DNA from 4 places in the Paenibacillus sp. FSL E2-0151 genome. Region 1 is predicted to be linked to each of the others. Evidence: predicted binding sites of a transcription regulator. Region 1 holds the regulator's gene; each other region holds the start of a gene.
What was found. The regulator LexA, encoded in region 1, represses DNA repair genes until DNA is damaged. The targets are predictions, from matches to a motif close to CGAACATATGTTCG.

Region 2: recA (recombinase RecA) is a predicted target of LexA. The motif match lies at 2,108-2,121, and genes of this name have one in related genera.
Region 3: MHI55_RS17065 (DNA polymerase IV) is a predicted target of LexA. The motif match lies at 2,507-2,520, and genes of this name have one in related genera.
Region 4: addB (helicase-exonuclease AddAB subunit AddB) is a predicted target of LexA. The motif match lies at 2,285-2,298, and genes of this name have one in related genera.

What each region holds. Positions count from the first base shown of each region.
Region 1 is NZ_CP150308.1:4,079,556-4,084,459, forward strand. It holds gene MHI55_RS18420 (HAD family hydrolase) at 378-1,169, opposite strand; gene MHI55_RS18425 (hypothetical protein) at 1,198-1,707, opposite strand; gene MHI55_RS18430 (DUF896 domain-containing protein) at 1,833-2,042, opposite strand; gene MHI55_RS18435 (LysM peptidoglycan-binding domain-containing protein) at 2,138-2,515, opposite strand; gene lexA (transcriptional repressor LexA) at 2,812-3,438, shown strand; gene MHI55_RS18445 (aldehyde dehydrogenase) at 3,544-4,845, opposite strand.
Region 2 is NZ_CP150308.1:2,667,509-2,672,412, reverse strand. It holds gene MHI55_RS12335 (regulatory protein RecX) at 1-691, opposite strand, end outside; gene recA (recombinase RecA) at 974-2,038, opposite strand; gene MHI55_RS12325 (competence/damage-inducible protein A) at 2,282-3,538, opposite strand; gene pgsA (CDP-diacylglycerol--glycerol-3-phosphate 3-phosphatidyltransferase) at 3,646-4,233, opposite strand; gene MHI55_RS12315 (YajQ family cyclic di-GMP-binding protein) at 4,553-4,904, opposite strand, start outside.
Region 3 is NZ_CP150308.1:3,775,307-3,780,210, forward strand. It holds gene MHI55_RS17055 (beta-glucoside-specific PTS transporter subunit IIABC) at 1-785, shown strand, start outside; gene MHI55_RS17060 (glycoside hydrolase family 1 protein) at 799-2,259, shown strand; gene MHI55_RS17065 (DNA polymerase IV) at 2,546-3,784, shown strand; gene MHI55_RS17070 (YolD-like family protein) at 3,781-4,128, shown strand; gene MHI55_RS17075 (hypothetical protein) at 4,130-4,498, shown strand; gene MHI55_RS17080 (radical SAM protein) at 4,863-4,904, shown strand, end outside.
Region 4 is NZ_CP150308.1:4,933,272-4,938,175, forward strand. It holds gene addB (helicase-exonuclease AddAB subunit AddB) at 1-2,220, opposite strand, end outside; gene MHI55_RS22205 (class I SAM-dependent rRNA methyltransferase) at 2,420-3,796, opposite strand; gene MHI55_RS22210 (Na/Pi symporter) at 4,313-4,904, shown strand, end outside.

The DNA.
Region 1 (4,904 bases):
GCTTCACATCATTCATTAGCACTTACTAAGTGGTGTGATCTCCAAATCGGAAGAAGATACTCTAAAATATTAAGCGCTTACAATTAATCGAAAATAATAAGCAATAACTCCCTGCTTCCATTTAATGAAGTAAGTCAAAAAGTAATTGCTTTATGACAATCTAAATACTAGTCATACTAGTATGTTAGTTATATTCTAATTCAGCTTCCCCCTAATTTCAATAACTTTTAGCAAAAAAAATGAAGATCTCTTTTAACAAGGTAATTTAGTCAACAAACTCAAATAAAAAAACATTGGTAACTTCAAGAACGACATCATCGTTCATTGAAGCTTCCAATGTTTCAGGGTGCTGAGGAAAGATGTTATAGCTGATCTGCTTAGAAATTAGCAATAAGCTGATTTAATTCCGATAAATGTGTTATTTCATGGTCTGGCGCATACGTTTCGTTGTTGGTCTTATGCTCACGGTTAATCCATACGGATTGGATGCCAGATGATAAAGCACCACGAATATCAGTCGTTAACTTGTCTCCAACCATCATGCTCTCTTCGGGTTTAACACCCAGTTTACTCAAAGCATGTTCAAATATCGACGGATCTGGTTTTCCTTTTCCGAAGTTACCCGAGATAATAATCTCATCAAAGAACGGAGTCAATTCAGGTACACCATCCAACTTTTCTTGTTGCAAAGCAGGACAACCGTTTGTTAATAATAACAGTTTGTACTTTCCTTGTAACTGACGCAAGGTATCCATCGTTTCTTCGTACACATGAGGTCTGGATCTCCGTTCTACTCCAAACTGCGCAGCAAGTTGTTCAGCAAGATCTTCCCGATCTATACCCAACTTCAACAAGCCACGACGCCAGGATTCTTTACGGTAAACTGGAGCAAGCTGTTCCAACTGACGGAACTCAGGTTGATCCCCACCAGTAAAGTTTGCCCATAGGCCTTCAAACGGATTGATTCCAATCATTTTGGTAAAAGGAAAGGTTTCATATGATTCATACAGCCCACGTGCCTCATTACGAACAGCTTCTTCAAGTTCTTCTGGTTTTACCCCAGTCTCTTTCGCTGCGATTAGACAAGTCTCATGAAAAGCTTCTCGAACACTACGCTCATCCCATAATAAAGTATCATCCAGGTCGAACAAAATCGCTTTTAACGCCATTCCGATCATCTACCCCTTTATGCAATAATTACTTTTCGACGGTTTCCACGGTGATCTGGTGTGCTTTTGCAAACTTCAGCAAACGTTCTGCAATCGCATCTGTATCGTAACGGTTCAATAACTTGGTGAACACCCATCTTTTCCCGCGACTGTTATGTTCGATAACAACTGTACCTGGTTCAATTCTGAATTTGACGATATCGTCAACCCCAATTGAACGTTCACGATTACCCTTCGTCGTTATAATCCGATTACTGCTAATCTTGATGTATGGACGACGAAGCATGAAGATGACTGCCAAAAATACGTAAAGCAGCATGGTCACCCAGTCCCAAGTTGTCATTGGAGCTTGCACAAGGAATGTGCTCATGAACAGATACAAAAAGGCGAGACCAATCAAAAATATAGGGAACAAAAGACTGCGTCCCTTAAAGACTTCTTCACCTGGTGTACCTGTGATTGGTTGACCACTTTTTTTGCGTTGCTGATTTAACTGCTTGGAATTTTTCTTAACCGTTCTCTCGAACGAACGCGACATGAGAATCCCCCTTATGTGTCTTTGTATCGGCTTACATAATTGCAAACCAACATTTCCCCCTATAAATTGCACACTCAAAATAACAGGAAGAAACCTAAATATCATAATGATATCATTAGGTTTCGTTAGTGTTTGAGTTTGCCTTGGTGGCCTTTGTCATTCTCATCATCAACAATCTCAATGGTATCCAGTTGTTGTCTGAAATTGCTGCGAATATTACTCAAATAAATCTCTCTTAGCTCGGCACGTTCAGCAAGCTCTTCCTCCGACAATCCAGTGGACTTTTGCTTACGAGCCAATTCGTTAATGCGTGCTACCAGACTATCTATATCCAAGCTTGTCCCCTCCAAAAATACAAAGTCATATTAACTTTGCCATTATAAAGGCTGCTTGTCAAGCTGACACGCGCTAACACTCATTGATGTGCATTTTATTCTGCAAATTGCGGTAGAGCTAGTACTTGTCCCACTTGGATGGAAGTAGTATGAAGTTGATTCACTTTCTTAATTGCTTCTATATATATACGTGTATCCATATTCGTCGGCTTATGTTCCAAAGAAATACTCCATAATGTTTCCCCTTGTGAAACAGCTATCTTTCCTCCTGGCAGAACATCATTCTCATTGCCAGCAAAAACAGTTAAAACGGTGCTGCATCCAATAAATATAATCATAGAGGTAATGGCTACCTTTAACATCCATGAAGAAATCTTGAAACGCGCTAAAACCTTCTTGTAGTTCCCTATGTTAGACTTCACCAGTTCCGAATTGATTGGTTCATAAATGCTTTGATAAGTAGAATATCTCATTAAATACCCGCCTCCAAACGTTTGTTCCTATCTGTTGGAATCAATATAACACGAACACTTGTTTTGTTCAATAGATTTTTAGAACAATTGTTCGCTTCTTTTTTGAAGGAGAAATATCTTATTTCAAGTCCTTTTACAAAACATTTGCAGTATTATGCTCTGACTTTTGGACAATTTCTGTTCTATAAGTTAAAAAACACTGATTTAATGCTATTTTATTTAGAACTTATGTTTGTACGAACGGAGGTTCTATGTTATAATTTTCCCAAACGTTACTAAAATGGGGTTGATACGGTATGTCGAAGATATCCAGCAGGCAGCAGGCTATTCTGGAGTTTATACGAAATGAAGTCCGGTTGAAGGGGTATCCTCCTTCCGTACGGGAAATTGGTGAAGCGGTTGGACTGGCTTCCAGCTCAACAGTACATGGACATTTGGATCGTTTGGAGAAAAAAGGTTTGATCCGACGCGACCCTACCAAGCCAAGAGCCATTGAGCTTTTGAGCCAGGAAGAATCTGAGCATTCTCATCAATTTGCTCATAGCGTTGCACGTATTCCTGTCGTTGGTAAGGTTACAGCCGGGGTTCCAATCACTGCAACCGAGAACATTGAAGACTACTTCCCTCTTCCTACACATTATGTAGGCGAACAGAAAGTGTTTATGCTTTCAGTAGTCGGAGATAGTATGGTGGAAGCTGGAATCGTTAATGGAGATTATGTTATTGTTCGTCAACAGCAAACTGCTGATAACGGTGATATCGTCGTTGCAATGACTGAAGACGATGAAGCTACAGTGAAAACGTTCTATAAAGAGAAAGATCATATTCGCCTTCAACCGGAGAATGCGACCTTCGAACCTTTACGTTTGAAACATGTTAGTATTCTGGGTAAAGTCATTGGCCTTTTCCGAGATATTCATTAATATTTAACTTGAGTAACAAAACTAGATGTAATGAAATACGAAAGAGGTTATCCTGATCAACAGGACAACCTCTTTTTTTCATGTTTATGTTATTTTAGCGGCTAATTATTCACTGCGTTTCAGAACACTCTTGTGATGCGAGAACACATCAAAGCTCTGTTGTCCGTGATATGAGCCCATGCCGCTCTCTCCTACACCACCAAACGGAAGGTAGTGTGATGTCATATGAGAAAGTGTGTCATTAATACATCCCCCACCGAAGGATACTTGATTCAGAACCTGATTCTGCAGTTGCTCATCCTGTGTGAAGAGATATAGCGCCAATGGTTTTGGCCGGCGAACAATCTCATCCAGCATAGGATTCAGGTCACTGTACGTAAATACAGGAAGAATCGGACCGAAGATCTCTTCTTGCATGACAGCTGATTCCCAGTTCACGTCTCCAATTACCGTCGGCTCAATAAGCAACTGCTCACGTACAGAACGCCCACCAATCAGCGTTTTGCCATCTGTGAGGAATTTCGACAACCGATCAAAGTTACGCGAGTTAACAATATGCGGGAAATCAGCGTTCTGTAACACATCATCCCCAAATTTATCTTTGATCTCTGCGCCAATCAGATTGATCAATTCGTCATGAACTTGTTCATGTACAAGCAAATAATCCGGAGCAACGCAAGTTTGGCCTGCATTAAGGAACTTACCACGAACAATACGCTGTGCCACCAGCTTCAGATCTGCATCGTTATGGACAATAGCAGGACTCTTGCCCCCTAGCTCAAGGGTTACAGGAGTCAGATGCTCCGCAGCTGCCTTCATAACAATGCGACCAACACCCGTGCTTCCTGTGAAGAAAATATAATCAAACTTCTCTTTCAACAATGCTGTGCTAGCCTCGACTTCTCCTTCCATAACCGCAATATACTCCTGAGGGAAGATCTCTTGAATCAGATCATACGTCAGACGAGATACGGCTGGTGTTAATTCAGAAGGCTTGATAACTGCACAGTTACCGGCTGCGATTGCTCCAATCAGTGGACCAAAGGCCAGTTGGAAAGGATAGTTCCAAGGTGCAATAATAAGAGCCACTCCGTATGGTTCAGGGTAAATGGTGCTCACACCATCCGGCATAGCCGAATTGGTTGGGACTTGTTTTGGTGCAGCCCATTCCTGCAGGTGTTCTAATGCAAAATCCAGTTCACCCAAAACAATGCGAATCTCGGAACCGTAAGCTTCCGCCTCAGATTTGTTCAGATCTGCCCGAAGTGCATCTTGAATCCGTTGCTGATACTTTTCAATTCCCTTTCTAAGCTGTTGAAGTGCATTAATCCGATACTCGATATTTTTAGTTTGTCCTGTATAAAAAAATGTACGTTGTTCTGTCACAAGTTGTTTAGCCTGATTCATATTAACATCTCCAATTAATTATTTAAAATTAAATTGTTCAAAATTTAATTAAAGTATAC
Region 2 (4,904 bases), 1.4 Mb from region 1:
CTTCTTCAATTAAACAATTCACGACCTTGCGCACCATATCCATTGAAAAACCACGTCTCATTAGGAAGGGAAGCGTTTTATTTTTCTTCTCTTTGACGTCCCCTTTGACCTGATTCCATTTTTTGCGTCCGGCACTCAAGGCAGTCTCAAATTCCGCATCTGTACTGATCCCTTCTAGTGCCTCAACAATGAGATCATTGGCAATGCCCTTTTGACGCAGCTCTTGCCTTATCCACAGTTTTCCCTTCCGCTTGCCCTCCATACGCTGTCTTGTCCATTCCTTCGCAAATAGATCGTCATCCACCAGGTTCTCCCGCTCAAGCCGATCCAGCGCCTCTTCAATCAAAGGTGCAGCAAACTCCTTCTGACGAAGTTTCTGACTTAATTCATGGCGTGTGCGCGGTTTATGCTCCAAAAAGCGCAGAGACTGTGCATACGTCCGCTGTCGCTCGTCAGCTAGAATGATATCTTCCAGATCCTTCTTCATAAACGTATTACCTTGGGTCATCCTGTATTTAATCATCACATCTTCAAGAACCGTAATGGAGTGGATGCCAAAAGTGATTCGATAACGAGCTTGCCTGCTCTTCGTTCGTTCTACACGTGTAATAATAAGTTCTTCGTTGTCCGGAAATTGGGATAGGCCATCCTGTTCTGCTTCTTCATATAAATCCTCGTCATGTTGATCCATTCTGGTCTCCCCTTTCATAACATTTTCATTCTAACTACGCCAAACACACCTTCACATAAGACAAAGAACACCAATAATACAAAAGACCGGGAACTCTGCCCGGCCTTTACTCCACAGTTAGCGTGCTAACAGCCCCTGTCCATTGGGACAGGGGCTGTTAGACAGCACGAGTACTCCCACTACAATCCATTATCCAGATTGATCCAAGCTCAATCAGATAAGTTTACGGAGTCCAGTGGGGAACACCCTCAGGGTCCTCCCTACAAGGGAGGTTTTGAGAGATTACTCGTTGATTTCAAACAATTCTTGTTCTTCTGCTGCTTCTTTTTGTTGCTCTTCACTCGTTGGCGCAGGAACTGCAGTAACCAAGTTACTGGCTACACGAATTTTTTGTTCAATGATGTCAGCAATATCTTTATGCTCTTTCATGAACTGCTTTGCGTTCTCACGGCCTTGTCCTAAACGCTCGCCTTCGTAAGAGTACCATGCACCACTTTTATTAACGATGTCCAGCTCTGTACCAATATCAATGATACTGCCTTCTCTCGAGATACCCTCACCATACATGATATCCACTTCCGCTTGTTTAAACGGAGGTGCCACTTTGTTTTTCACAACTTTAATACGTGTACGGTTACCAATCATGTCATTGCCTGATTTGATACTCTCAATACGACGCACATCCAGACGTACTGTGGAATAAAACTTCAGAGCACGACCACCAGGTGTTGTTTCCGGGTTACCAAACATAACGCCGACTTTCTCACGAAGCTGGTTAATGAAGATTGCGATTGTTTTGGATTTGCTGATTGCACCAGACAGTTTACGCAGCGCCTGAGACATCAAACGCGCTTGCAAACCAACGTGTGAATCGCCCATTTCGCCTTCAATCTCTGCTTTTGGAACCAATGCGGCTACAGAGTCAATAACGACGATATCTACTGCACCACTGCGTACAAGAGCTTCTGCAATTTCCAGCCCTTGCTCACCCGTATCTGGCTGAGACAGAAGCAATTCATCAATATTAACACCAAGTTTGCTTGCGTACTGTGGGTCAAGAGCATGCTCGGCATCGATAAATGCAGCTTGTCCACCCGCTCTTTGTACTTCAGCGATAGCATGCAATGCTACGGTTGTTTTACCAGAGGATTCAGGTCCATATATTTCAACAATACGGCCTTTAGGCAAGCCGCCTGTTCCTAATGCAATATCCAAAGCCAAGGAACCACTGGGAATAATTTCCACATTCATATGAGTGGACTCACCCAGTTTCATGATGGATCCTTTACCAAATTGCTTCTCTATTTGACGGAGCGCCATATCAAGCGCGGCACGACGGTCTGACAATAAGCTCACACCCTTTACTGTTTATAAGATAATGATACCTTGTTTTAACACGTTTGCCAAGCTTTTTTTCGAACATACATTCGTTTTTTTTGTAAAGGCCGAGGCGCCTCTTCCTCAAGGAAACTTTCCATTAAACAGAAAAAAGAACCGTAAACAAGGCTGTAAAGCCTAATTCTACGGTTCTTCCGTCTTCCTTAATTATACTTGCTTGGAACTGTAAATGCAATCGAAGCTATTAACTAATCAATCCATCGCCACAAGTTTTTGCCATAAGCGATAGAGAATCGCTTTGGCTGAACGAATGCGAACCGTCTCGCGATTACCATTAATACGCAGCTCATGAATTTCCGTCTCTTTTCCACGTTCAGCAAGAGCGATGAAGACAAGTCCGGGTGGTTTGCGTTCCGAATATCCCGGTCCAGCTACACCGGTAACAGCCAAGCCAAAATCAGCATCGCCAATCATGCGGATCTGCTCAGCAAGCACTTTTGCAACCTCAGGGCTTACCGCCCCAGGTGCATCTTCACCTTCCAGATAATCATGAGGCACATTCAGCAGCTTTTCTTTAATTTCATTGGAGTAACAAACAATTCCACCTTTGAGCATTGATGCACTTCCGGGTACAGAGGTCAGACTTTGCATGACAAGCCCTCCTGTACAGCTCTCAGCAGCGCTGAGTGTCAGCCCCATGTCAGACATCATGGTTACAATCGTGTACTCTATAGGCACATCCTCGTTCGCGTAGAGATGTTCTGTCAAACGCTCCCGAATCTGAACCTCCATCGCATCCAGCTTCAGCTTCGCCTCTCCCTCACTCGCAGCCTTTGTGGAGACACGTACCGTAACTTCGCCTTCGCTCGCGTAAGGAGCAATCGTAGGGTCTGTCTGCGCGTCAATCAGATCCAGAAGTCGATCTTCCAGAGCAGATTCACCAATACCTGCGAATTTGAGCATTCGGGAATAGATCGGCATCTCTTCTGTGAGTACATGCTGGAACAGCCAAGGTTTGACTTCCTGTTCAAACATTGGAATCAACTCTTTAGGTGGTCCAGGCATCACAACATAATATTTGTCATTGTCAGAAATCGCATTTCCTGCCGCAAGGCCCGTTTCATTGGCCAGAGGTGTTCCGCCATCAATAACGATCGCCTGACGTCGGTTATTCTCTGTCATATCCACATTACGATCTCTGAAAAAGCTCTCAATTTTGTCCATTGCCATTCGATCTGTATGCAGTTTCCGGTTAAGAACAGCTGCGAGCGCATCCTTGGTCAGATCATCTTGGGTAGGTCCGATGCCACCGGAAAATAAAATAACGTCTGCACGGCTCTGCGCAATGCGAATAGCTTCACTAAGTCGGTTCAGGTTATCCCCAACCACCGTTTGGAAATATACATCGATCCCCATCGCAGCCAACTCACGGGATAGGTATCTGGCATTGGTATTGACGATTTGTCCAAGCAGTAGCTCTGTGCCAACTGCAATGATTTCTGCCTTCATTGAGCATCCTCCTGTACACGTGGTGAGTGATCAAAGGGCAATAGGATAATTTCCTATTGCCCCTGACCCAATGCTTCCTTCATGATTACCCATTTAAGAACAAACCATTATGCTTTTGTTAAATGAAGCAGGTTTTTGTTTTTGATAAAGTAATCGATACCCGACCAGATGGTAATAAGCGCTGCTGCCCATACCGCGATAATATCGACGTGAATACCTGTGTATGAAAACGGGAAATTGTTCAACAGCAACAGCACAATCGCCACAATCTGCACTACAGTCTTCAGCTTGCCCCAAGCACTGGCGGCAACAACCGAACCATCCAGCAATGCAATTTGACGCAAGCCGGTAACTGCAAATTCACGACTAATAATCACAACTGCAATCCAGGAATCCAGCTTGCCCATCTCCACAAGCGAGATCAAAACTGCAGTAACCAGCAGCTTGTCTGCGAGTGGATCGAGCAGTTTCCCCAGATTGGTAACCATGTTATTTTTCCGCGCAAGGTATCCGTCAATTCCATCTGTGCTTGCGGCGATGATAAAAATAACAGCAGCAATCAGTTGATTATACGGAAGCGACAAGCTTCCAAGCTGCAACGGCTCTGGATAAAATGGAAAATCCACGAGCAGGAACACCATCAAAAAAGGGATTAAGCAAATTCGTGCAAGCGTAATCCGGTTGGGTAAATTCACAAGACGCCCTCCCTCATATCCTCCATTACTCCAAACAATCATCATAATCCCGTTATCATCATCCGGAACATGAAATGTACAGTTTCAATGTCAATCCATATTAACATGATCCCACTATGTAGAAACGCAAAAAATAAAGTCAACCGCTCAAAAGCAAAACGCTTTAAACGTTCCGGTGACTTCCAGAAGATGTACTGCTTTTCACAAAGTCAGCAAACGATGAGGACTGGACTTGATGCTTGACTGCCAGCAATGCACACTTAGTATAATATACGCCCAATACCGTGTCAAAAAACACTTTTGCTACAAAAAGGCCTTATTACTTGAAATTTGTATATTGCAAATCCAGAGGCAGGTTAGCACCATTTAGCAACTGCATGACAGCTTGCAAATCATTTTTACTCTTACCAGTTACCCGAAGTTGATCTCCCTGAATCTGACTCTTCACCTTCATCTTGGAATCCCGAATCAGGATATTGATTTTCTTGGCGATGTCCTGATCAATCCCCTGTTTAAAATTCAAACGCTGGCGGACTGTACCAGAAGACGCTGGCTCTACCTTTGCGTAATCAATGTTTTTCAATGGTAGACCACGCTTCGCCATTTTGGATTGAAGCACGTCAATGACAGCCTTGAGTTTGGTTTCATCATCAGATACGATCGTTAACGCA
Region 3 (4,904 bases), 300 kb from region 1:
GAATTAGCGAACCTGCATTGTTTGGTGTAAATCTACGGTTAAAAAAACCACTGATCGCTGTTGTCATTGGTGGTATTGTAGGCGGAATATACGTTGGCTTGTTCGGTGTAGCTCGATCTGCTCTAGGCATTGCCGGCTTGGCTACGTTACCAGCATTTATCACAGATAATCCATGGAACCTAATCCATGCAGCAATTGGTCTGGTCATTGGCTTTGTTGTTACCTTCTTGATGACGCTTATTTTAGGATTTGAAGATGTGCCTGAGGATGGAGAGGATCAACGAACACCAGCCAATTCATCTTCAACAAACCGTGTGCCTGTTGTTAGTGATTCTGAACATGTGCTCATAGCACCAATGACTGGTCGAGTTCTAGAGTTATCAACAATAAAGGACGAAGCCTTTGCAACTGGAGCTATGGGAAAAGGGATCGCCATTGAACCTACGATTGGAAAGCTTGTTTCACCAGCCGATGGTGTCATATCCGCGGTATTCCCTACCTTCCACGCAATGGGTATTAGCTCGAATAATGGCGCTGAACTCCTCGTTCATATCGGCATGAACACGGTGAAGCTGAAAGGTGAACATTTCAAGGTGCATGTACAAGAAGGTGATGAAGTAAAAGCTGGGGATTTACTTATCGAATTCGATACAGATGCAATAGCCGCCAAAGGTTATGATCTGACTACACCTATTATTGTTACGAATTCAGATGACTTTACAGATGTAATTGGTATAGATAAACCATCGATTACGATCGGGGAAAAACTAATTAAGATCATATAAGGAGGAATTTCCAATGAAGAACACAACCGTATTCCCAGACTCTTTTATGTGGGGCGGCGCAACAGCGGCGAATCAATACGAGGGTGCCTGGAACATTGATGGTAAAAAAGCAAGTACAGCAGATATGATGACGGGTGGAACGCATACTATTCCAAGACGGATCACTAAACACATTGAGGAAGGTGTAAACTATCCTTCCCATGAGGCAGTAGACTTTTACCATCATTACAAAGAAGATATCCGTCTGTTTGCAGAGATGGGCTTTCGATGCTTCAGAATGTCCATTGCTTGGTCCAGAATATTCCCCAACGGGGACGATGTAACGCCAAATGAAGCAGGACTTCAATTTTACGACAAGGTGTTCAGTGAACTGAAAAAGTATAATATTGAACCTATCGTTACGATCTCACATTACGAAGCTCCGTTTGCGCTAACTGAGAAATTCAATGCTTGGGCTTCCAGAGAAATGATCGATTGCTACGTACGGTATTGTGAGACCATTTTCACCCGTTACAAGGATGTCGTGAAGTACTGGATTACATTTAATGAGATCAATAGTTTAATTGTTCCAGCAGGAGCATATATAGCAGGGGCATTATTAGTTGATGATAGTGGTGTATTTAACAATACGGTTGTGGATAGTACGCAATTAAGATTCCAGGCTTTACATCATCAATTTATAGCAAGTGCAAAAGCAGTCAAGCTTGCTCATGAAATTAATCCGGCGTTCCAAATCGGTTGTATGATTAATTATAGTCATGGTTACGGAAGTACATGTAAACCGGAAGATATGTTGAAGGCTCTGAGAATGGATCAGATTAACAATATGCTGAGCAGCGACGTGCAAGTTAGAGGGGAATACCCTGACTTTGCCAAGAGATATTTTAATGAGAACAATATTCAGATTGAGATGGCAGAAGAGGACGTAGAAGTGCTAAAACAAGGCTGTGTTGATTTCTATAGCTTCAGCTACTACAAGTCTCATGTAGTGGGTACCCGCCCAGAAGGTGATGAGACCCAGGGGAATGTCTTTGGTGGATTCAAAAATCCTTATTTGAAGGCAAATGATTGGGGATGGCAAATCGATCCAGTTGGACTTCGTTACGTCCTCAATCATGTGTACGATCGGTATAGAATCCCTATAATGATCGTTGAAAATGGTCTAGGAGCGGTTGATGTCATAAAAGAGGATGGCTCTATCCATGATACGTATAGGATCAATTTCCTGCGAGATCATATCGAACAAATGAGAGAAGCTATCCTCGATGGCGTTAATCTTATCGGCTACACGGCTTGGGGTTGCATCGACATCGTTAGTGCCTCAACTGGCGAAATGGAGAAACGCTACGGATTCATTTATGTAGATAAGGATAACGAGGGCAGAGGTACCCTGAAAAGAAGTAAAAAGGACAGTTTCCACTGGTATAAAAAGGTGATTGAATCCAACGGGGAAAGATTGGATTTGGAAATATAATTTGCAATCGAACGAAAGATGATCCAATCTTTAAATCCTATCAAATAGACCAAGTACTTATCACTTTGTGAGACAAGTACTTGGTTTTTTGTGCATCAATAATAAAACTAAAAATTAATTATTTGGATGGCTACAGTGGCTGACAATATCCAGTCTACAGTTCATTATGGTGTCCAAGGGTTTTCAAAAGCTAATTATAAATATTTACCTCTTGCATAAAGAACATGTGTTCGGTCTATAATATATACAAACATACGTTCTCAAAAGTACAGGAGTGATTACAGTGTTGACTAAGCAACGAACCATTATGCTCATTGATATGCAGAGCTTTTATGCTTCAGTCGAAAAGGCAAAAATGCCTCAATACAAAAATAGACCATTAGCTGTTGCGGGAGACCCCGCAAGACGCTCTGGAATTATCCTTGCCGCTTGTCCACTAGCCAAAGCGAAGGGTGTGTCTACCGCGGAACCACTCTGGCAGTCTCTTCAGAAGTGCCCTGAACTGATCATTGTGAGACCACACATGCAAGAATATATCGAAGTATCCACTCAAATCATGTCCATTATTGAAGAGTTCACCGATCTGGTCGAACCGTACAGTATAGACGAATTATTCGCTGATTTTACAGGGTCTATGCATCTATTCGGTAATGATCCAGTAGATTTGGCCAAGCAAATTCAAGACAAAATCTATAATGAAACAGGCGTTTACGCGAGAGCTGGCATTGGTGAAAACAAAATCATCAGTAAATTATGCTGCGATATAATCGCTAAAAAAGCAGAGGGGGGCATTTTCCACTTAAAAAAAGAGGAGTTACACCTCCATATTGGAGATAAGCCCATCCGCGATATGTGGGGGATAGGCTCAAGAATGGAAAAACATCTGTGGAAGATGGGGATCCGAACCATTAGAGACCTGGCGAATACGCCTCTTTCCAAATTAAGAAGTAAGTGGGGCGTTAATGGAGAAGTCATCTGGCGAGTCGCAAATGGACTCGACAATTCGCCGGTAACCGTCAACACGCACAGTACACAAAAAGATATCGGAAACGGAATGACCTTGCCTAGAGATTTCACAGAGGCTTGGGAGATCGAAGTGGTTATTCTCGATATCTGCACAGAAGTATGCAGAAGAGCCCGCCAAAAGGGACTGATGGGTAGTGTCGTGTCCGTAAGTGTGTCTGGAGCGGATTTTGACCACCCCACTGGTTTTCACAGGCAGGTTAAACTGTCTGATCCTACAAACATAACCGTTGATGTATGCAAGATAGCCAAACGCATATTTCATCAACACTGGGATGGGCAACCTGTGCGCCGTGTAGGCGTATCCCTGTCTCAATTATCCAACGCGGATACATATCAACTATCTTTTTTTGATGATCAAGAACAGAAACGGGCCATTGATCAGGTGATGGACGACATTAAGGATCGATTTGGCGACATTGCCATTCTACGAGCAAGCTCCATTACGGCTGCGGGTCAAGCGATCGATCGAGCATCTAAAATTGGGGGGCATTATAAATGAGCAAAAAACTGGAGGCCAATGGATTATGGGAATCGAGCCGCATGATGCTTCCACAACATAAAGAACGGATTATACAGCATCGTACTCAAGTTCATTATCTAACGAAACCGCTGATCCATGAAGATGAGTGGGAGATTATTACACAAAATATAGATATGTCGCTCAATTATACATTGCAAGCCACCTTTGCAATATTTACTGAGTCAGGCAATCGTTATATACACGGGATCGTCACTTCAGTCAGTACCTTTGGAAAGAAAATCAAAATTGAAATGGAGAATGGATTTGAATGGGTCGATTTTGATCAATTGGTCGCTGTAAAACTTGAAGAAGGAGGCGTGTAAAGTGCGACAGACTTTCGAGGAACTTTCACTCGTAAAGAGGGTAGTGGAGCTCCCTTATCTGTTAGGTGCTCTGGAGGTAGATAAGCATAAAATATACGCTTCAAACTTCAAAATGAAATCTGTGTATGTTGACTACCTGGACGGTACCCAAAAGAAAATAGCTTTAGAAATGTACAAATCAAAGCAAAGGCTAAAGGAACATCATATAAAAATCATAGATGAAGTGAGATCTGAGCTGAGTTTAACGGTAGATTATTCGGTGAGAGGTTACATTCATAAAATGACATTATTATGGAGCAAAGTGAAAGTAGATGTAACCTTAATGCTTACTGAACATATGAACGTTGATATTACTGAATTGCCCACATGAACATAGAAAATAAGAGTCTAACTTATGGGTGCGGCAACAAATACGAGCAGATCTTTCGGCAAACCGGGAATCACAAAAAAGATAAATAAAGAGGCAGAGTAAACTATGTTTGGATGTCAAAGATAAAAAACTTCATTATTATAAATCTGCCCCTGTATTCAGTAAGGACATTCAAAAGAAAAGCCACGAAGGAGGAGGAATAGCAGAAGGTTTAAGACAGTCGAGAAATCAGTAGGATGCCCCATTTCCCGGTTCGCTTGCGGGACGTAATTTTCAAGTCGTCATTTCAAGTAGCATGAGAAATTTTAAGATAAAACTCAAGAGGAGAAGTGGGCGTAAAAGTAATTGAGGGGATGGTAGCGTCATGCCAATTGAAATCAAAGACATTGTGTCTAAGAAAATATTA
Region 4 (4,904 bases), 850 kb from region 1:
GATGTCTTCTCCGCGGCGCCATTTGCGCAATTGTCCAATAAGCGTTGACAGACTCTGACCCGGATGGGTGACATAGGACCAATGCGCTTCTTCCGAGTTCGCAACCGGTGGTTGAGCGAGCAATGGCTGTTCTTGTAGACCAAACATCTTCCGTACATGGCGGACAATCTCGGAAGGAAGCAGTGCTTTCCCCTCATCATCAGCAACCGGGTAACTCAGCCACAACTGGCTGCTTGCCGCTGTAAGTGCCGTATAGATCAGAAAACGTTCATCCAGCATCTGCCTTGTTGCACCTGGTCCAAGCGCCATGCCTCTTTCTGTCAGTAACGCTCTCTCCAGTTCCGTTAATACGCCATCATCCTGAGGTACGGCGGGTAATTCACCATCAACGGCGCCAAGGATAAATACGTATTTGATGTCCCGAAGGCGTGTACGCTCCATAGAACCCATCAAAACCTGATCAAGTGCTGGTGGTACCAGACCCAGCTTCAGTTCCGTCAATCCGGTCTCAATCATCCCGGCAAACAGCGTGATATCCAGCCGTTCATTCCCCATCATATCGACCATCTGATCCAATAAATCTAGCACAGCTCCCCACATCTGCCGATGTTCTCTCGACCGTTCGGGGTCACCTTGTGCCTTAGCTTCAGCAGACATGTTCTCCAGCTTCCATGGGATTTCAGCATCTTCCAGCAATCTGTATACTGCCTCACACTGGGCTTTGGCTGTCTTTGCCTTTTTCATTCGCTTCTCAAAAACACCCAAAGAATCTGTAATGACCGTTCGGCAGCTCTCCATTAAAGAAAGCATCTGGTCCCGTCCTCGACTACGGCCATCCTGACCGTTGTCTTCCAGCGACAGGCTTGGTACATACTTCCATGGTTTGCCGTCAGTCCAGCGATACCCGTGAATACCACAAGCCAGTACATAATTCTCAAGCTGGTCCATATCTTCACGAGTGATGGAACCATCACGCGGAAGCAGCAAATCCGTTTTGACACAGCGAAATACATCCTCGTAGCGCCAGTGGCGCCGAACAATATCCAGTGCGGAACGGATAAACTCGGATAATGGATGATGAAGTTCATTTCTTCTGCGGTCCAGAAAGACGGGTACGTCATAATCCCTGAATAACGGTTCAGCTATATCAGCGTAGGTATCCAACTGACGAACAAGTACCGCCATATCCCGATAACGCGCACCTTCGTTTTGTGCCAGGCGCCGCATCTCACGCAGTGCTCCCTCCATCTCAGCTCGTCGGTTCTCCGCTGCAACCAGTCGGATTCCGGAATCAAGGCCATCACTTTTCCAACGAATTCGGCGGTCGAAACCAGTCTCCAGATGAGCAAGTCCCGGACGATCCTTGTATCTCGGTGGAATCTCCGAATCTAGCACGGTTATATCGCTCGGTACACCCAGTTCGTCAGCCATCCCTTTCAGACGCGCGTAGGCACTTGCCGTAGGATAGAACAGTTCCAGTTCTCCAGGCAGTGCGCCGTGATCATAAGGACGATCCAATGTCAGTGCAATCGTCACGGAAGAGGACTGCAACATCAGCCGACCGATCACACTCATCTCCTGTGGTGTGAATCCCTGAAAACCATCAATCCAGATCTGGGCATCCTGCAGCAATGCACTTTCCGACAAACGATCTGTCAGCTCGGTCAACGTGTCTTCATCATCAATATATAAATTGGTCAATTCCTGTTCATAGTCACGATATATCAGATTCAAGTCATGCAACTTGTCCTCCAGAATCGGCGAAGTCGATGAGGTAATCCCTCCAGACAATCCTTCTTCCAGCAATGATGGATCAACTTCATAACGTTTAAATTCACTATATAAGTCATTTAATTCGCCTATAAAACCCAGCTGGCTGCCGGATGCACCAAACAGCTTTAATTCTTCCTTACGGCGCTGGATGACCTTGTAGAGCAGCATCTTTTTGCCTTCGGCTCCGATCGGAATACGAGCAGAACCACCTGCTTCTTGCATTACACGATAGGCTAGACGGCGAAAGCCGAGCACTTCTGCACGCATCGTACCTTTAATTGCTCCAGAAGACACCAATGCCTGCTCTGTTCGAAAAGAACTCTGTTCGGGAACGAGCAAAATCAAAGGTGTGCCTTGCGGTTCTTGTTGAAGCAGGGATGTAATTTCCCGGGTAATCAGCGAGCTTTTGCCGCTGCCTGCCCGGCCAATAACAAAACGAACGGACATGTCTAATCCTCCAAACCACACGTACAAGATTTTAATTCCCAGTATAACATATCTGACTTGGTTCGGAACATACGTTTGCCACTATCCGGTAAAACCGGAGATCATCTCCGTTAACACAGCAAAACAGCAAAAAGCCCGCAGCTATCACACTGTGGACTTTTGACTTGATCTATACTTGATTGGAACGAAAATCATACGATTAATTCTTTTTACTGCGCACTTCGAAAATAGCAAATTTCAGGTAATGTCCTTCATCCACGCCCAAAATTTGTGGGTGATCCTTACCGGCTGCTTTCCAGTCGATCAAACGAAGCACTTTACCTGCATCTTCCGCTGCATCGGCAATCGTATCCAGGAAGAGGTCTGGACGCATGTGATACGAACAGCTGGCTGTTACCAAATATCCACCCTCATTGACCAGTTTCATTCCTTGCAGATTGATATCTTTATAACCGCGACATGCACCTTTAACTGCTGATTTCGTTTTGGCAAATGCAGGAGGATCAAGGATGACCACATCAAATGTTTTACCGCCAGCTGCCAGCGCTTTGGATGTATCCACTTTCTGTTCGGCTGCACGTGCACGTGCGGTACGTTCATCCAGCCCTTTCACTTGTTCACGCAAGTACTGGAATGCATCAGCAACTACGAATTCAACCCGGTCAGTGAAACCGTTCAGCTCCACATTTGTTCGTGCACTCTCAATGGCATGCTCCGAAATATCAAGACAAGTCACTTTTTTAGCTCCATATTTGCAAGCATTCAACGTAAAGCTGCCCGTGTGTGAGAAACACTCCAGTACAGTGGCACCATCCCAATATGGGAATGTAACTACATTACCGCTTTTATTCACAGGCAAGAGCTGCTCTGTGCCATCCTGCTCAGTCGTTTGAAGTGTGATTCCACTCTTGTAGCCCCAACCCTTCATGAGCGGTTCGATGGCTGCACGATTCTCGCGTTGGTCGAAGAAGTAACCTGTCTTCTGCCCTTCCACGATATCCACTTTAATGAGTAGTCCATTCTCTGTAACTGTGACATGCCGTGGGCACTCTCCATACAGCGGACCTTTGGTCTGCTCCAAACCTTCCAGTTCACGAATCGAGACATCACTGCGCTCATATATGCCTTCCGGCTGCATTACTTCAATGAGTGCCTGTACGATGGCTTCACGGCAACGATCCATGCCAAGTGTAAGCAACTGTACAACGAGAATGCTGCCGAATCGGTCAACGATTAATCCTGGCAGAAAATCAGCTTCGCCGTAAACGAGACGATATGCCTCTCCATCCTGGATAAAACGTTCCCGGTGACGCAAACAATCACGGAAACGAGCTGCAAAAAACGCCGTGTCCATCTGTTCGGACTCCAGTGGTTGATACGCTACAACTCTTACTGTGATTTGAGATGCGGGATTGTAATATCCTGTCGCCAGATAGCGACCTTGATGATTCAATACATTGACCAGATCTCCCGGTTCCGGGTTTCCGTCAACAGAGGCAATTTCATTGTTAAATATCCATGGATGTGCATGTTCAAGCCGCTTTTTGCGACTGCGTTCGAGTGTAACTGATGGCAAGGTAGATCCACTTCTTTCATAGTTAGTTGAAAAGATAGGTTTGGTGCGGCGCGTAAATGACGTTCCGGGTTCGAATCGATCTTCCGATCGCTGTTGTCTCCAGATTTTTTTGATTCCCTTTCTTAAAGGGGAAAATCCGGGGATAAAGGCGAGCGCTTCGCTTCTTCGGTAACAATTTCGTCTTCTTCGCTACGTTTGCACGAATCACCGTATCTTTCGAATTGGGGTGCAGCAATAGGTGACGTTCCGGTTACGAATCAATCTTCTGATCGCTGTTGTCTCCAGATTTTTTTGATTCCCTTTCCTAAAGGGAAAATCCGGACACAAAGGCGCACGCTTCGCTTCTTCAGATTCGATTTCGTCCCCTCCACTACGTTTGCACGAATCACCGTATCTTTCGAATTGGGGTGGGGTAATTTAGGTTGCTTCCACTCTGAATTCCTTTAGGCTTGTCATGGTTGTCTTTTCTTACTCATAGGATGAGTTAAGGAACCGGACGGAAGGAATGATGTTTCTATGTTTAGAGATGTTATATTGCCCTTACTCTATGGGCTTATTATCTTTTTTGGTGGCATGAAGCTGATGGAAACGGCCTTGCAGCGCATGGCTGGGCCCATGTTGGCGGGTTGGCTCAATCGCGCCACCTCTGCTCCATGGAAAGGCATGGCCTTCAGTGCAGGTGCAACGGCCCTGTTACAGAGCAGTACTGCGGTCACCGTACTCACCATTGGACTGGCTAATGCCAGATTAATTACCTATGGACGCACACTTGGCATCATCCTCGGCACCAACATCGGGACATGCCTGACAACGGAGCTGGTGGGACTGCAGATCGGACGCGCTTCCCTGCCCCTACTCGTCCTGTCGCTAACGGGCTGGGCCATGTTTGTTGTTCTTGGTGAACGCAATCTGGCCGCTCCTGAACGCACGCGCCAGACTCTGTTTAACATCCAGTACAGCTTCCTCGCAGCTGCCGGATTTGCACTTGTTATGACAGGCATTCAGGTGATGCAATCCATTGCCTTACCCTTGCGGAGCATGGGCGTATTTCAATGGTTTCTCGACCGCTCGGCCGACAGCTTGTGGTGGGGCTTCCTGGCAGGTGCCT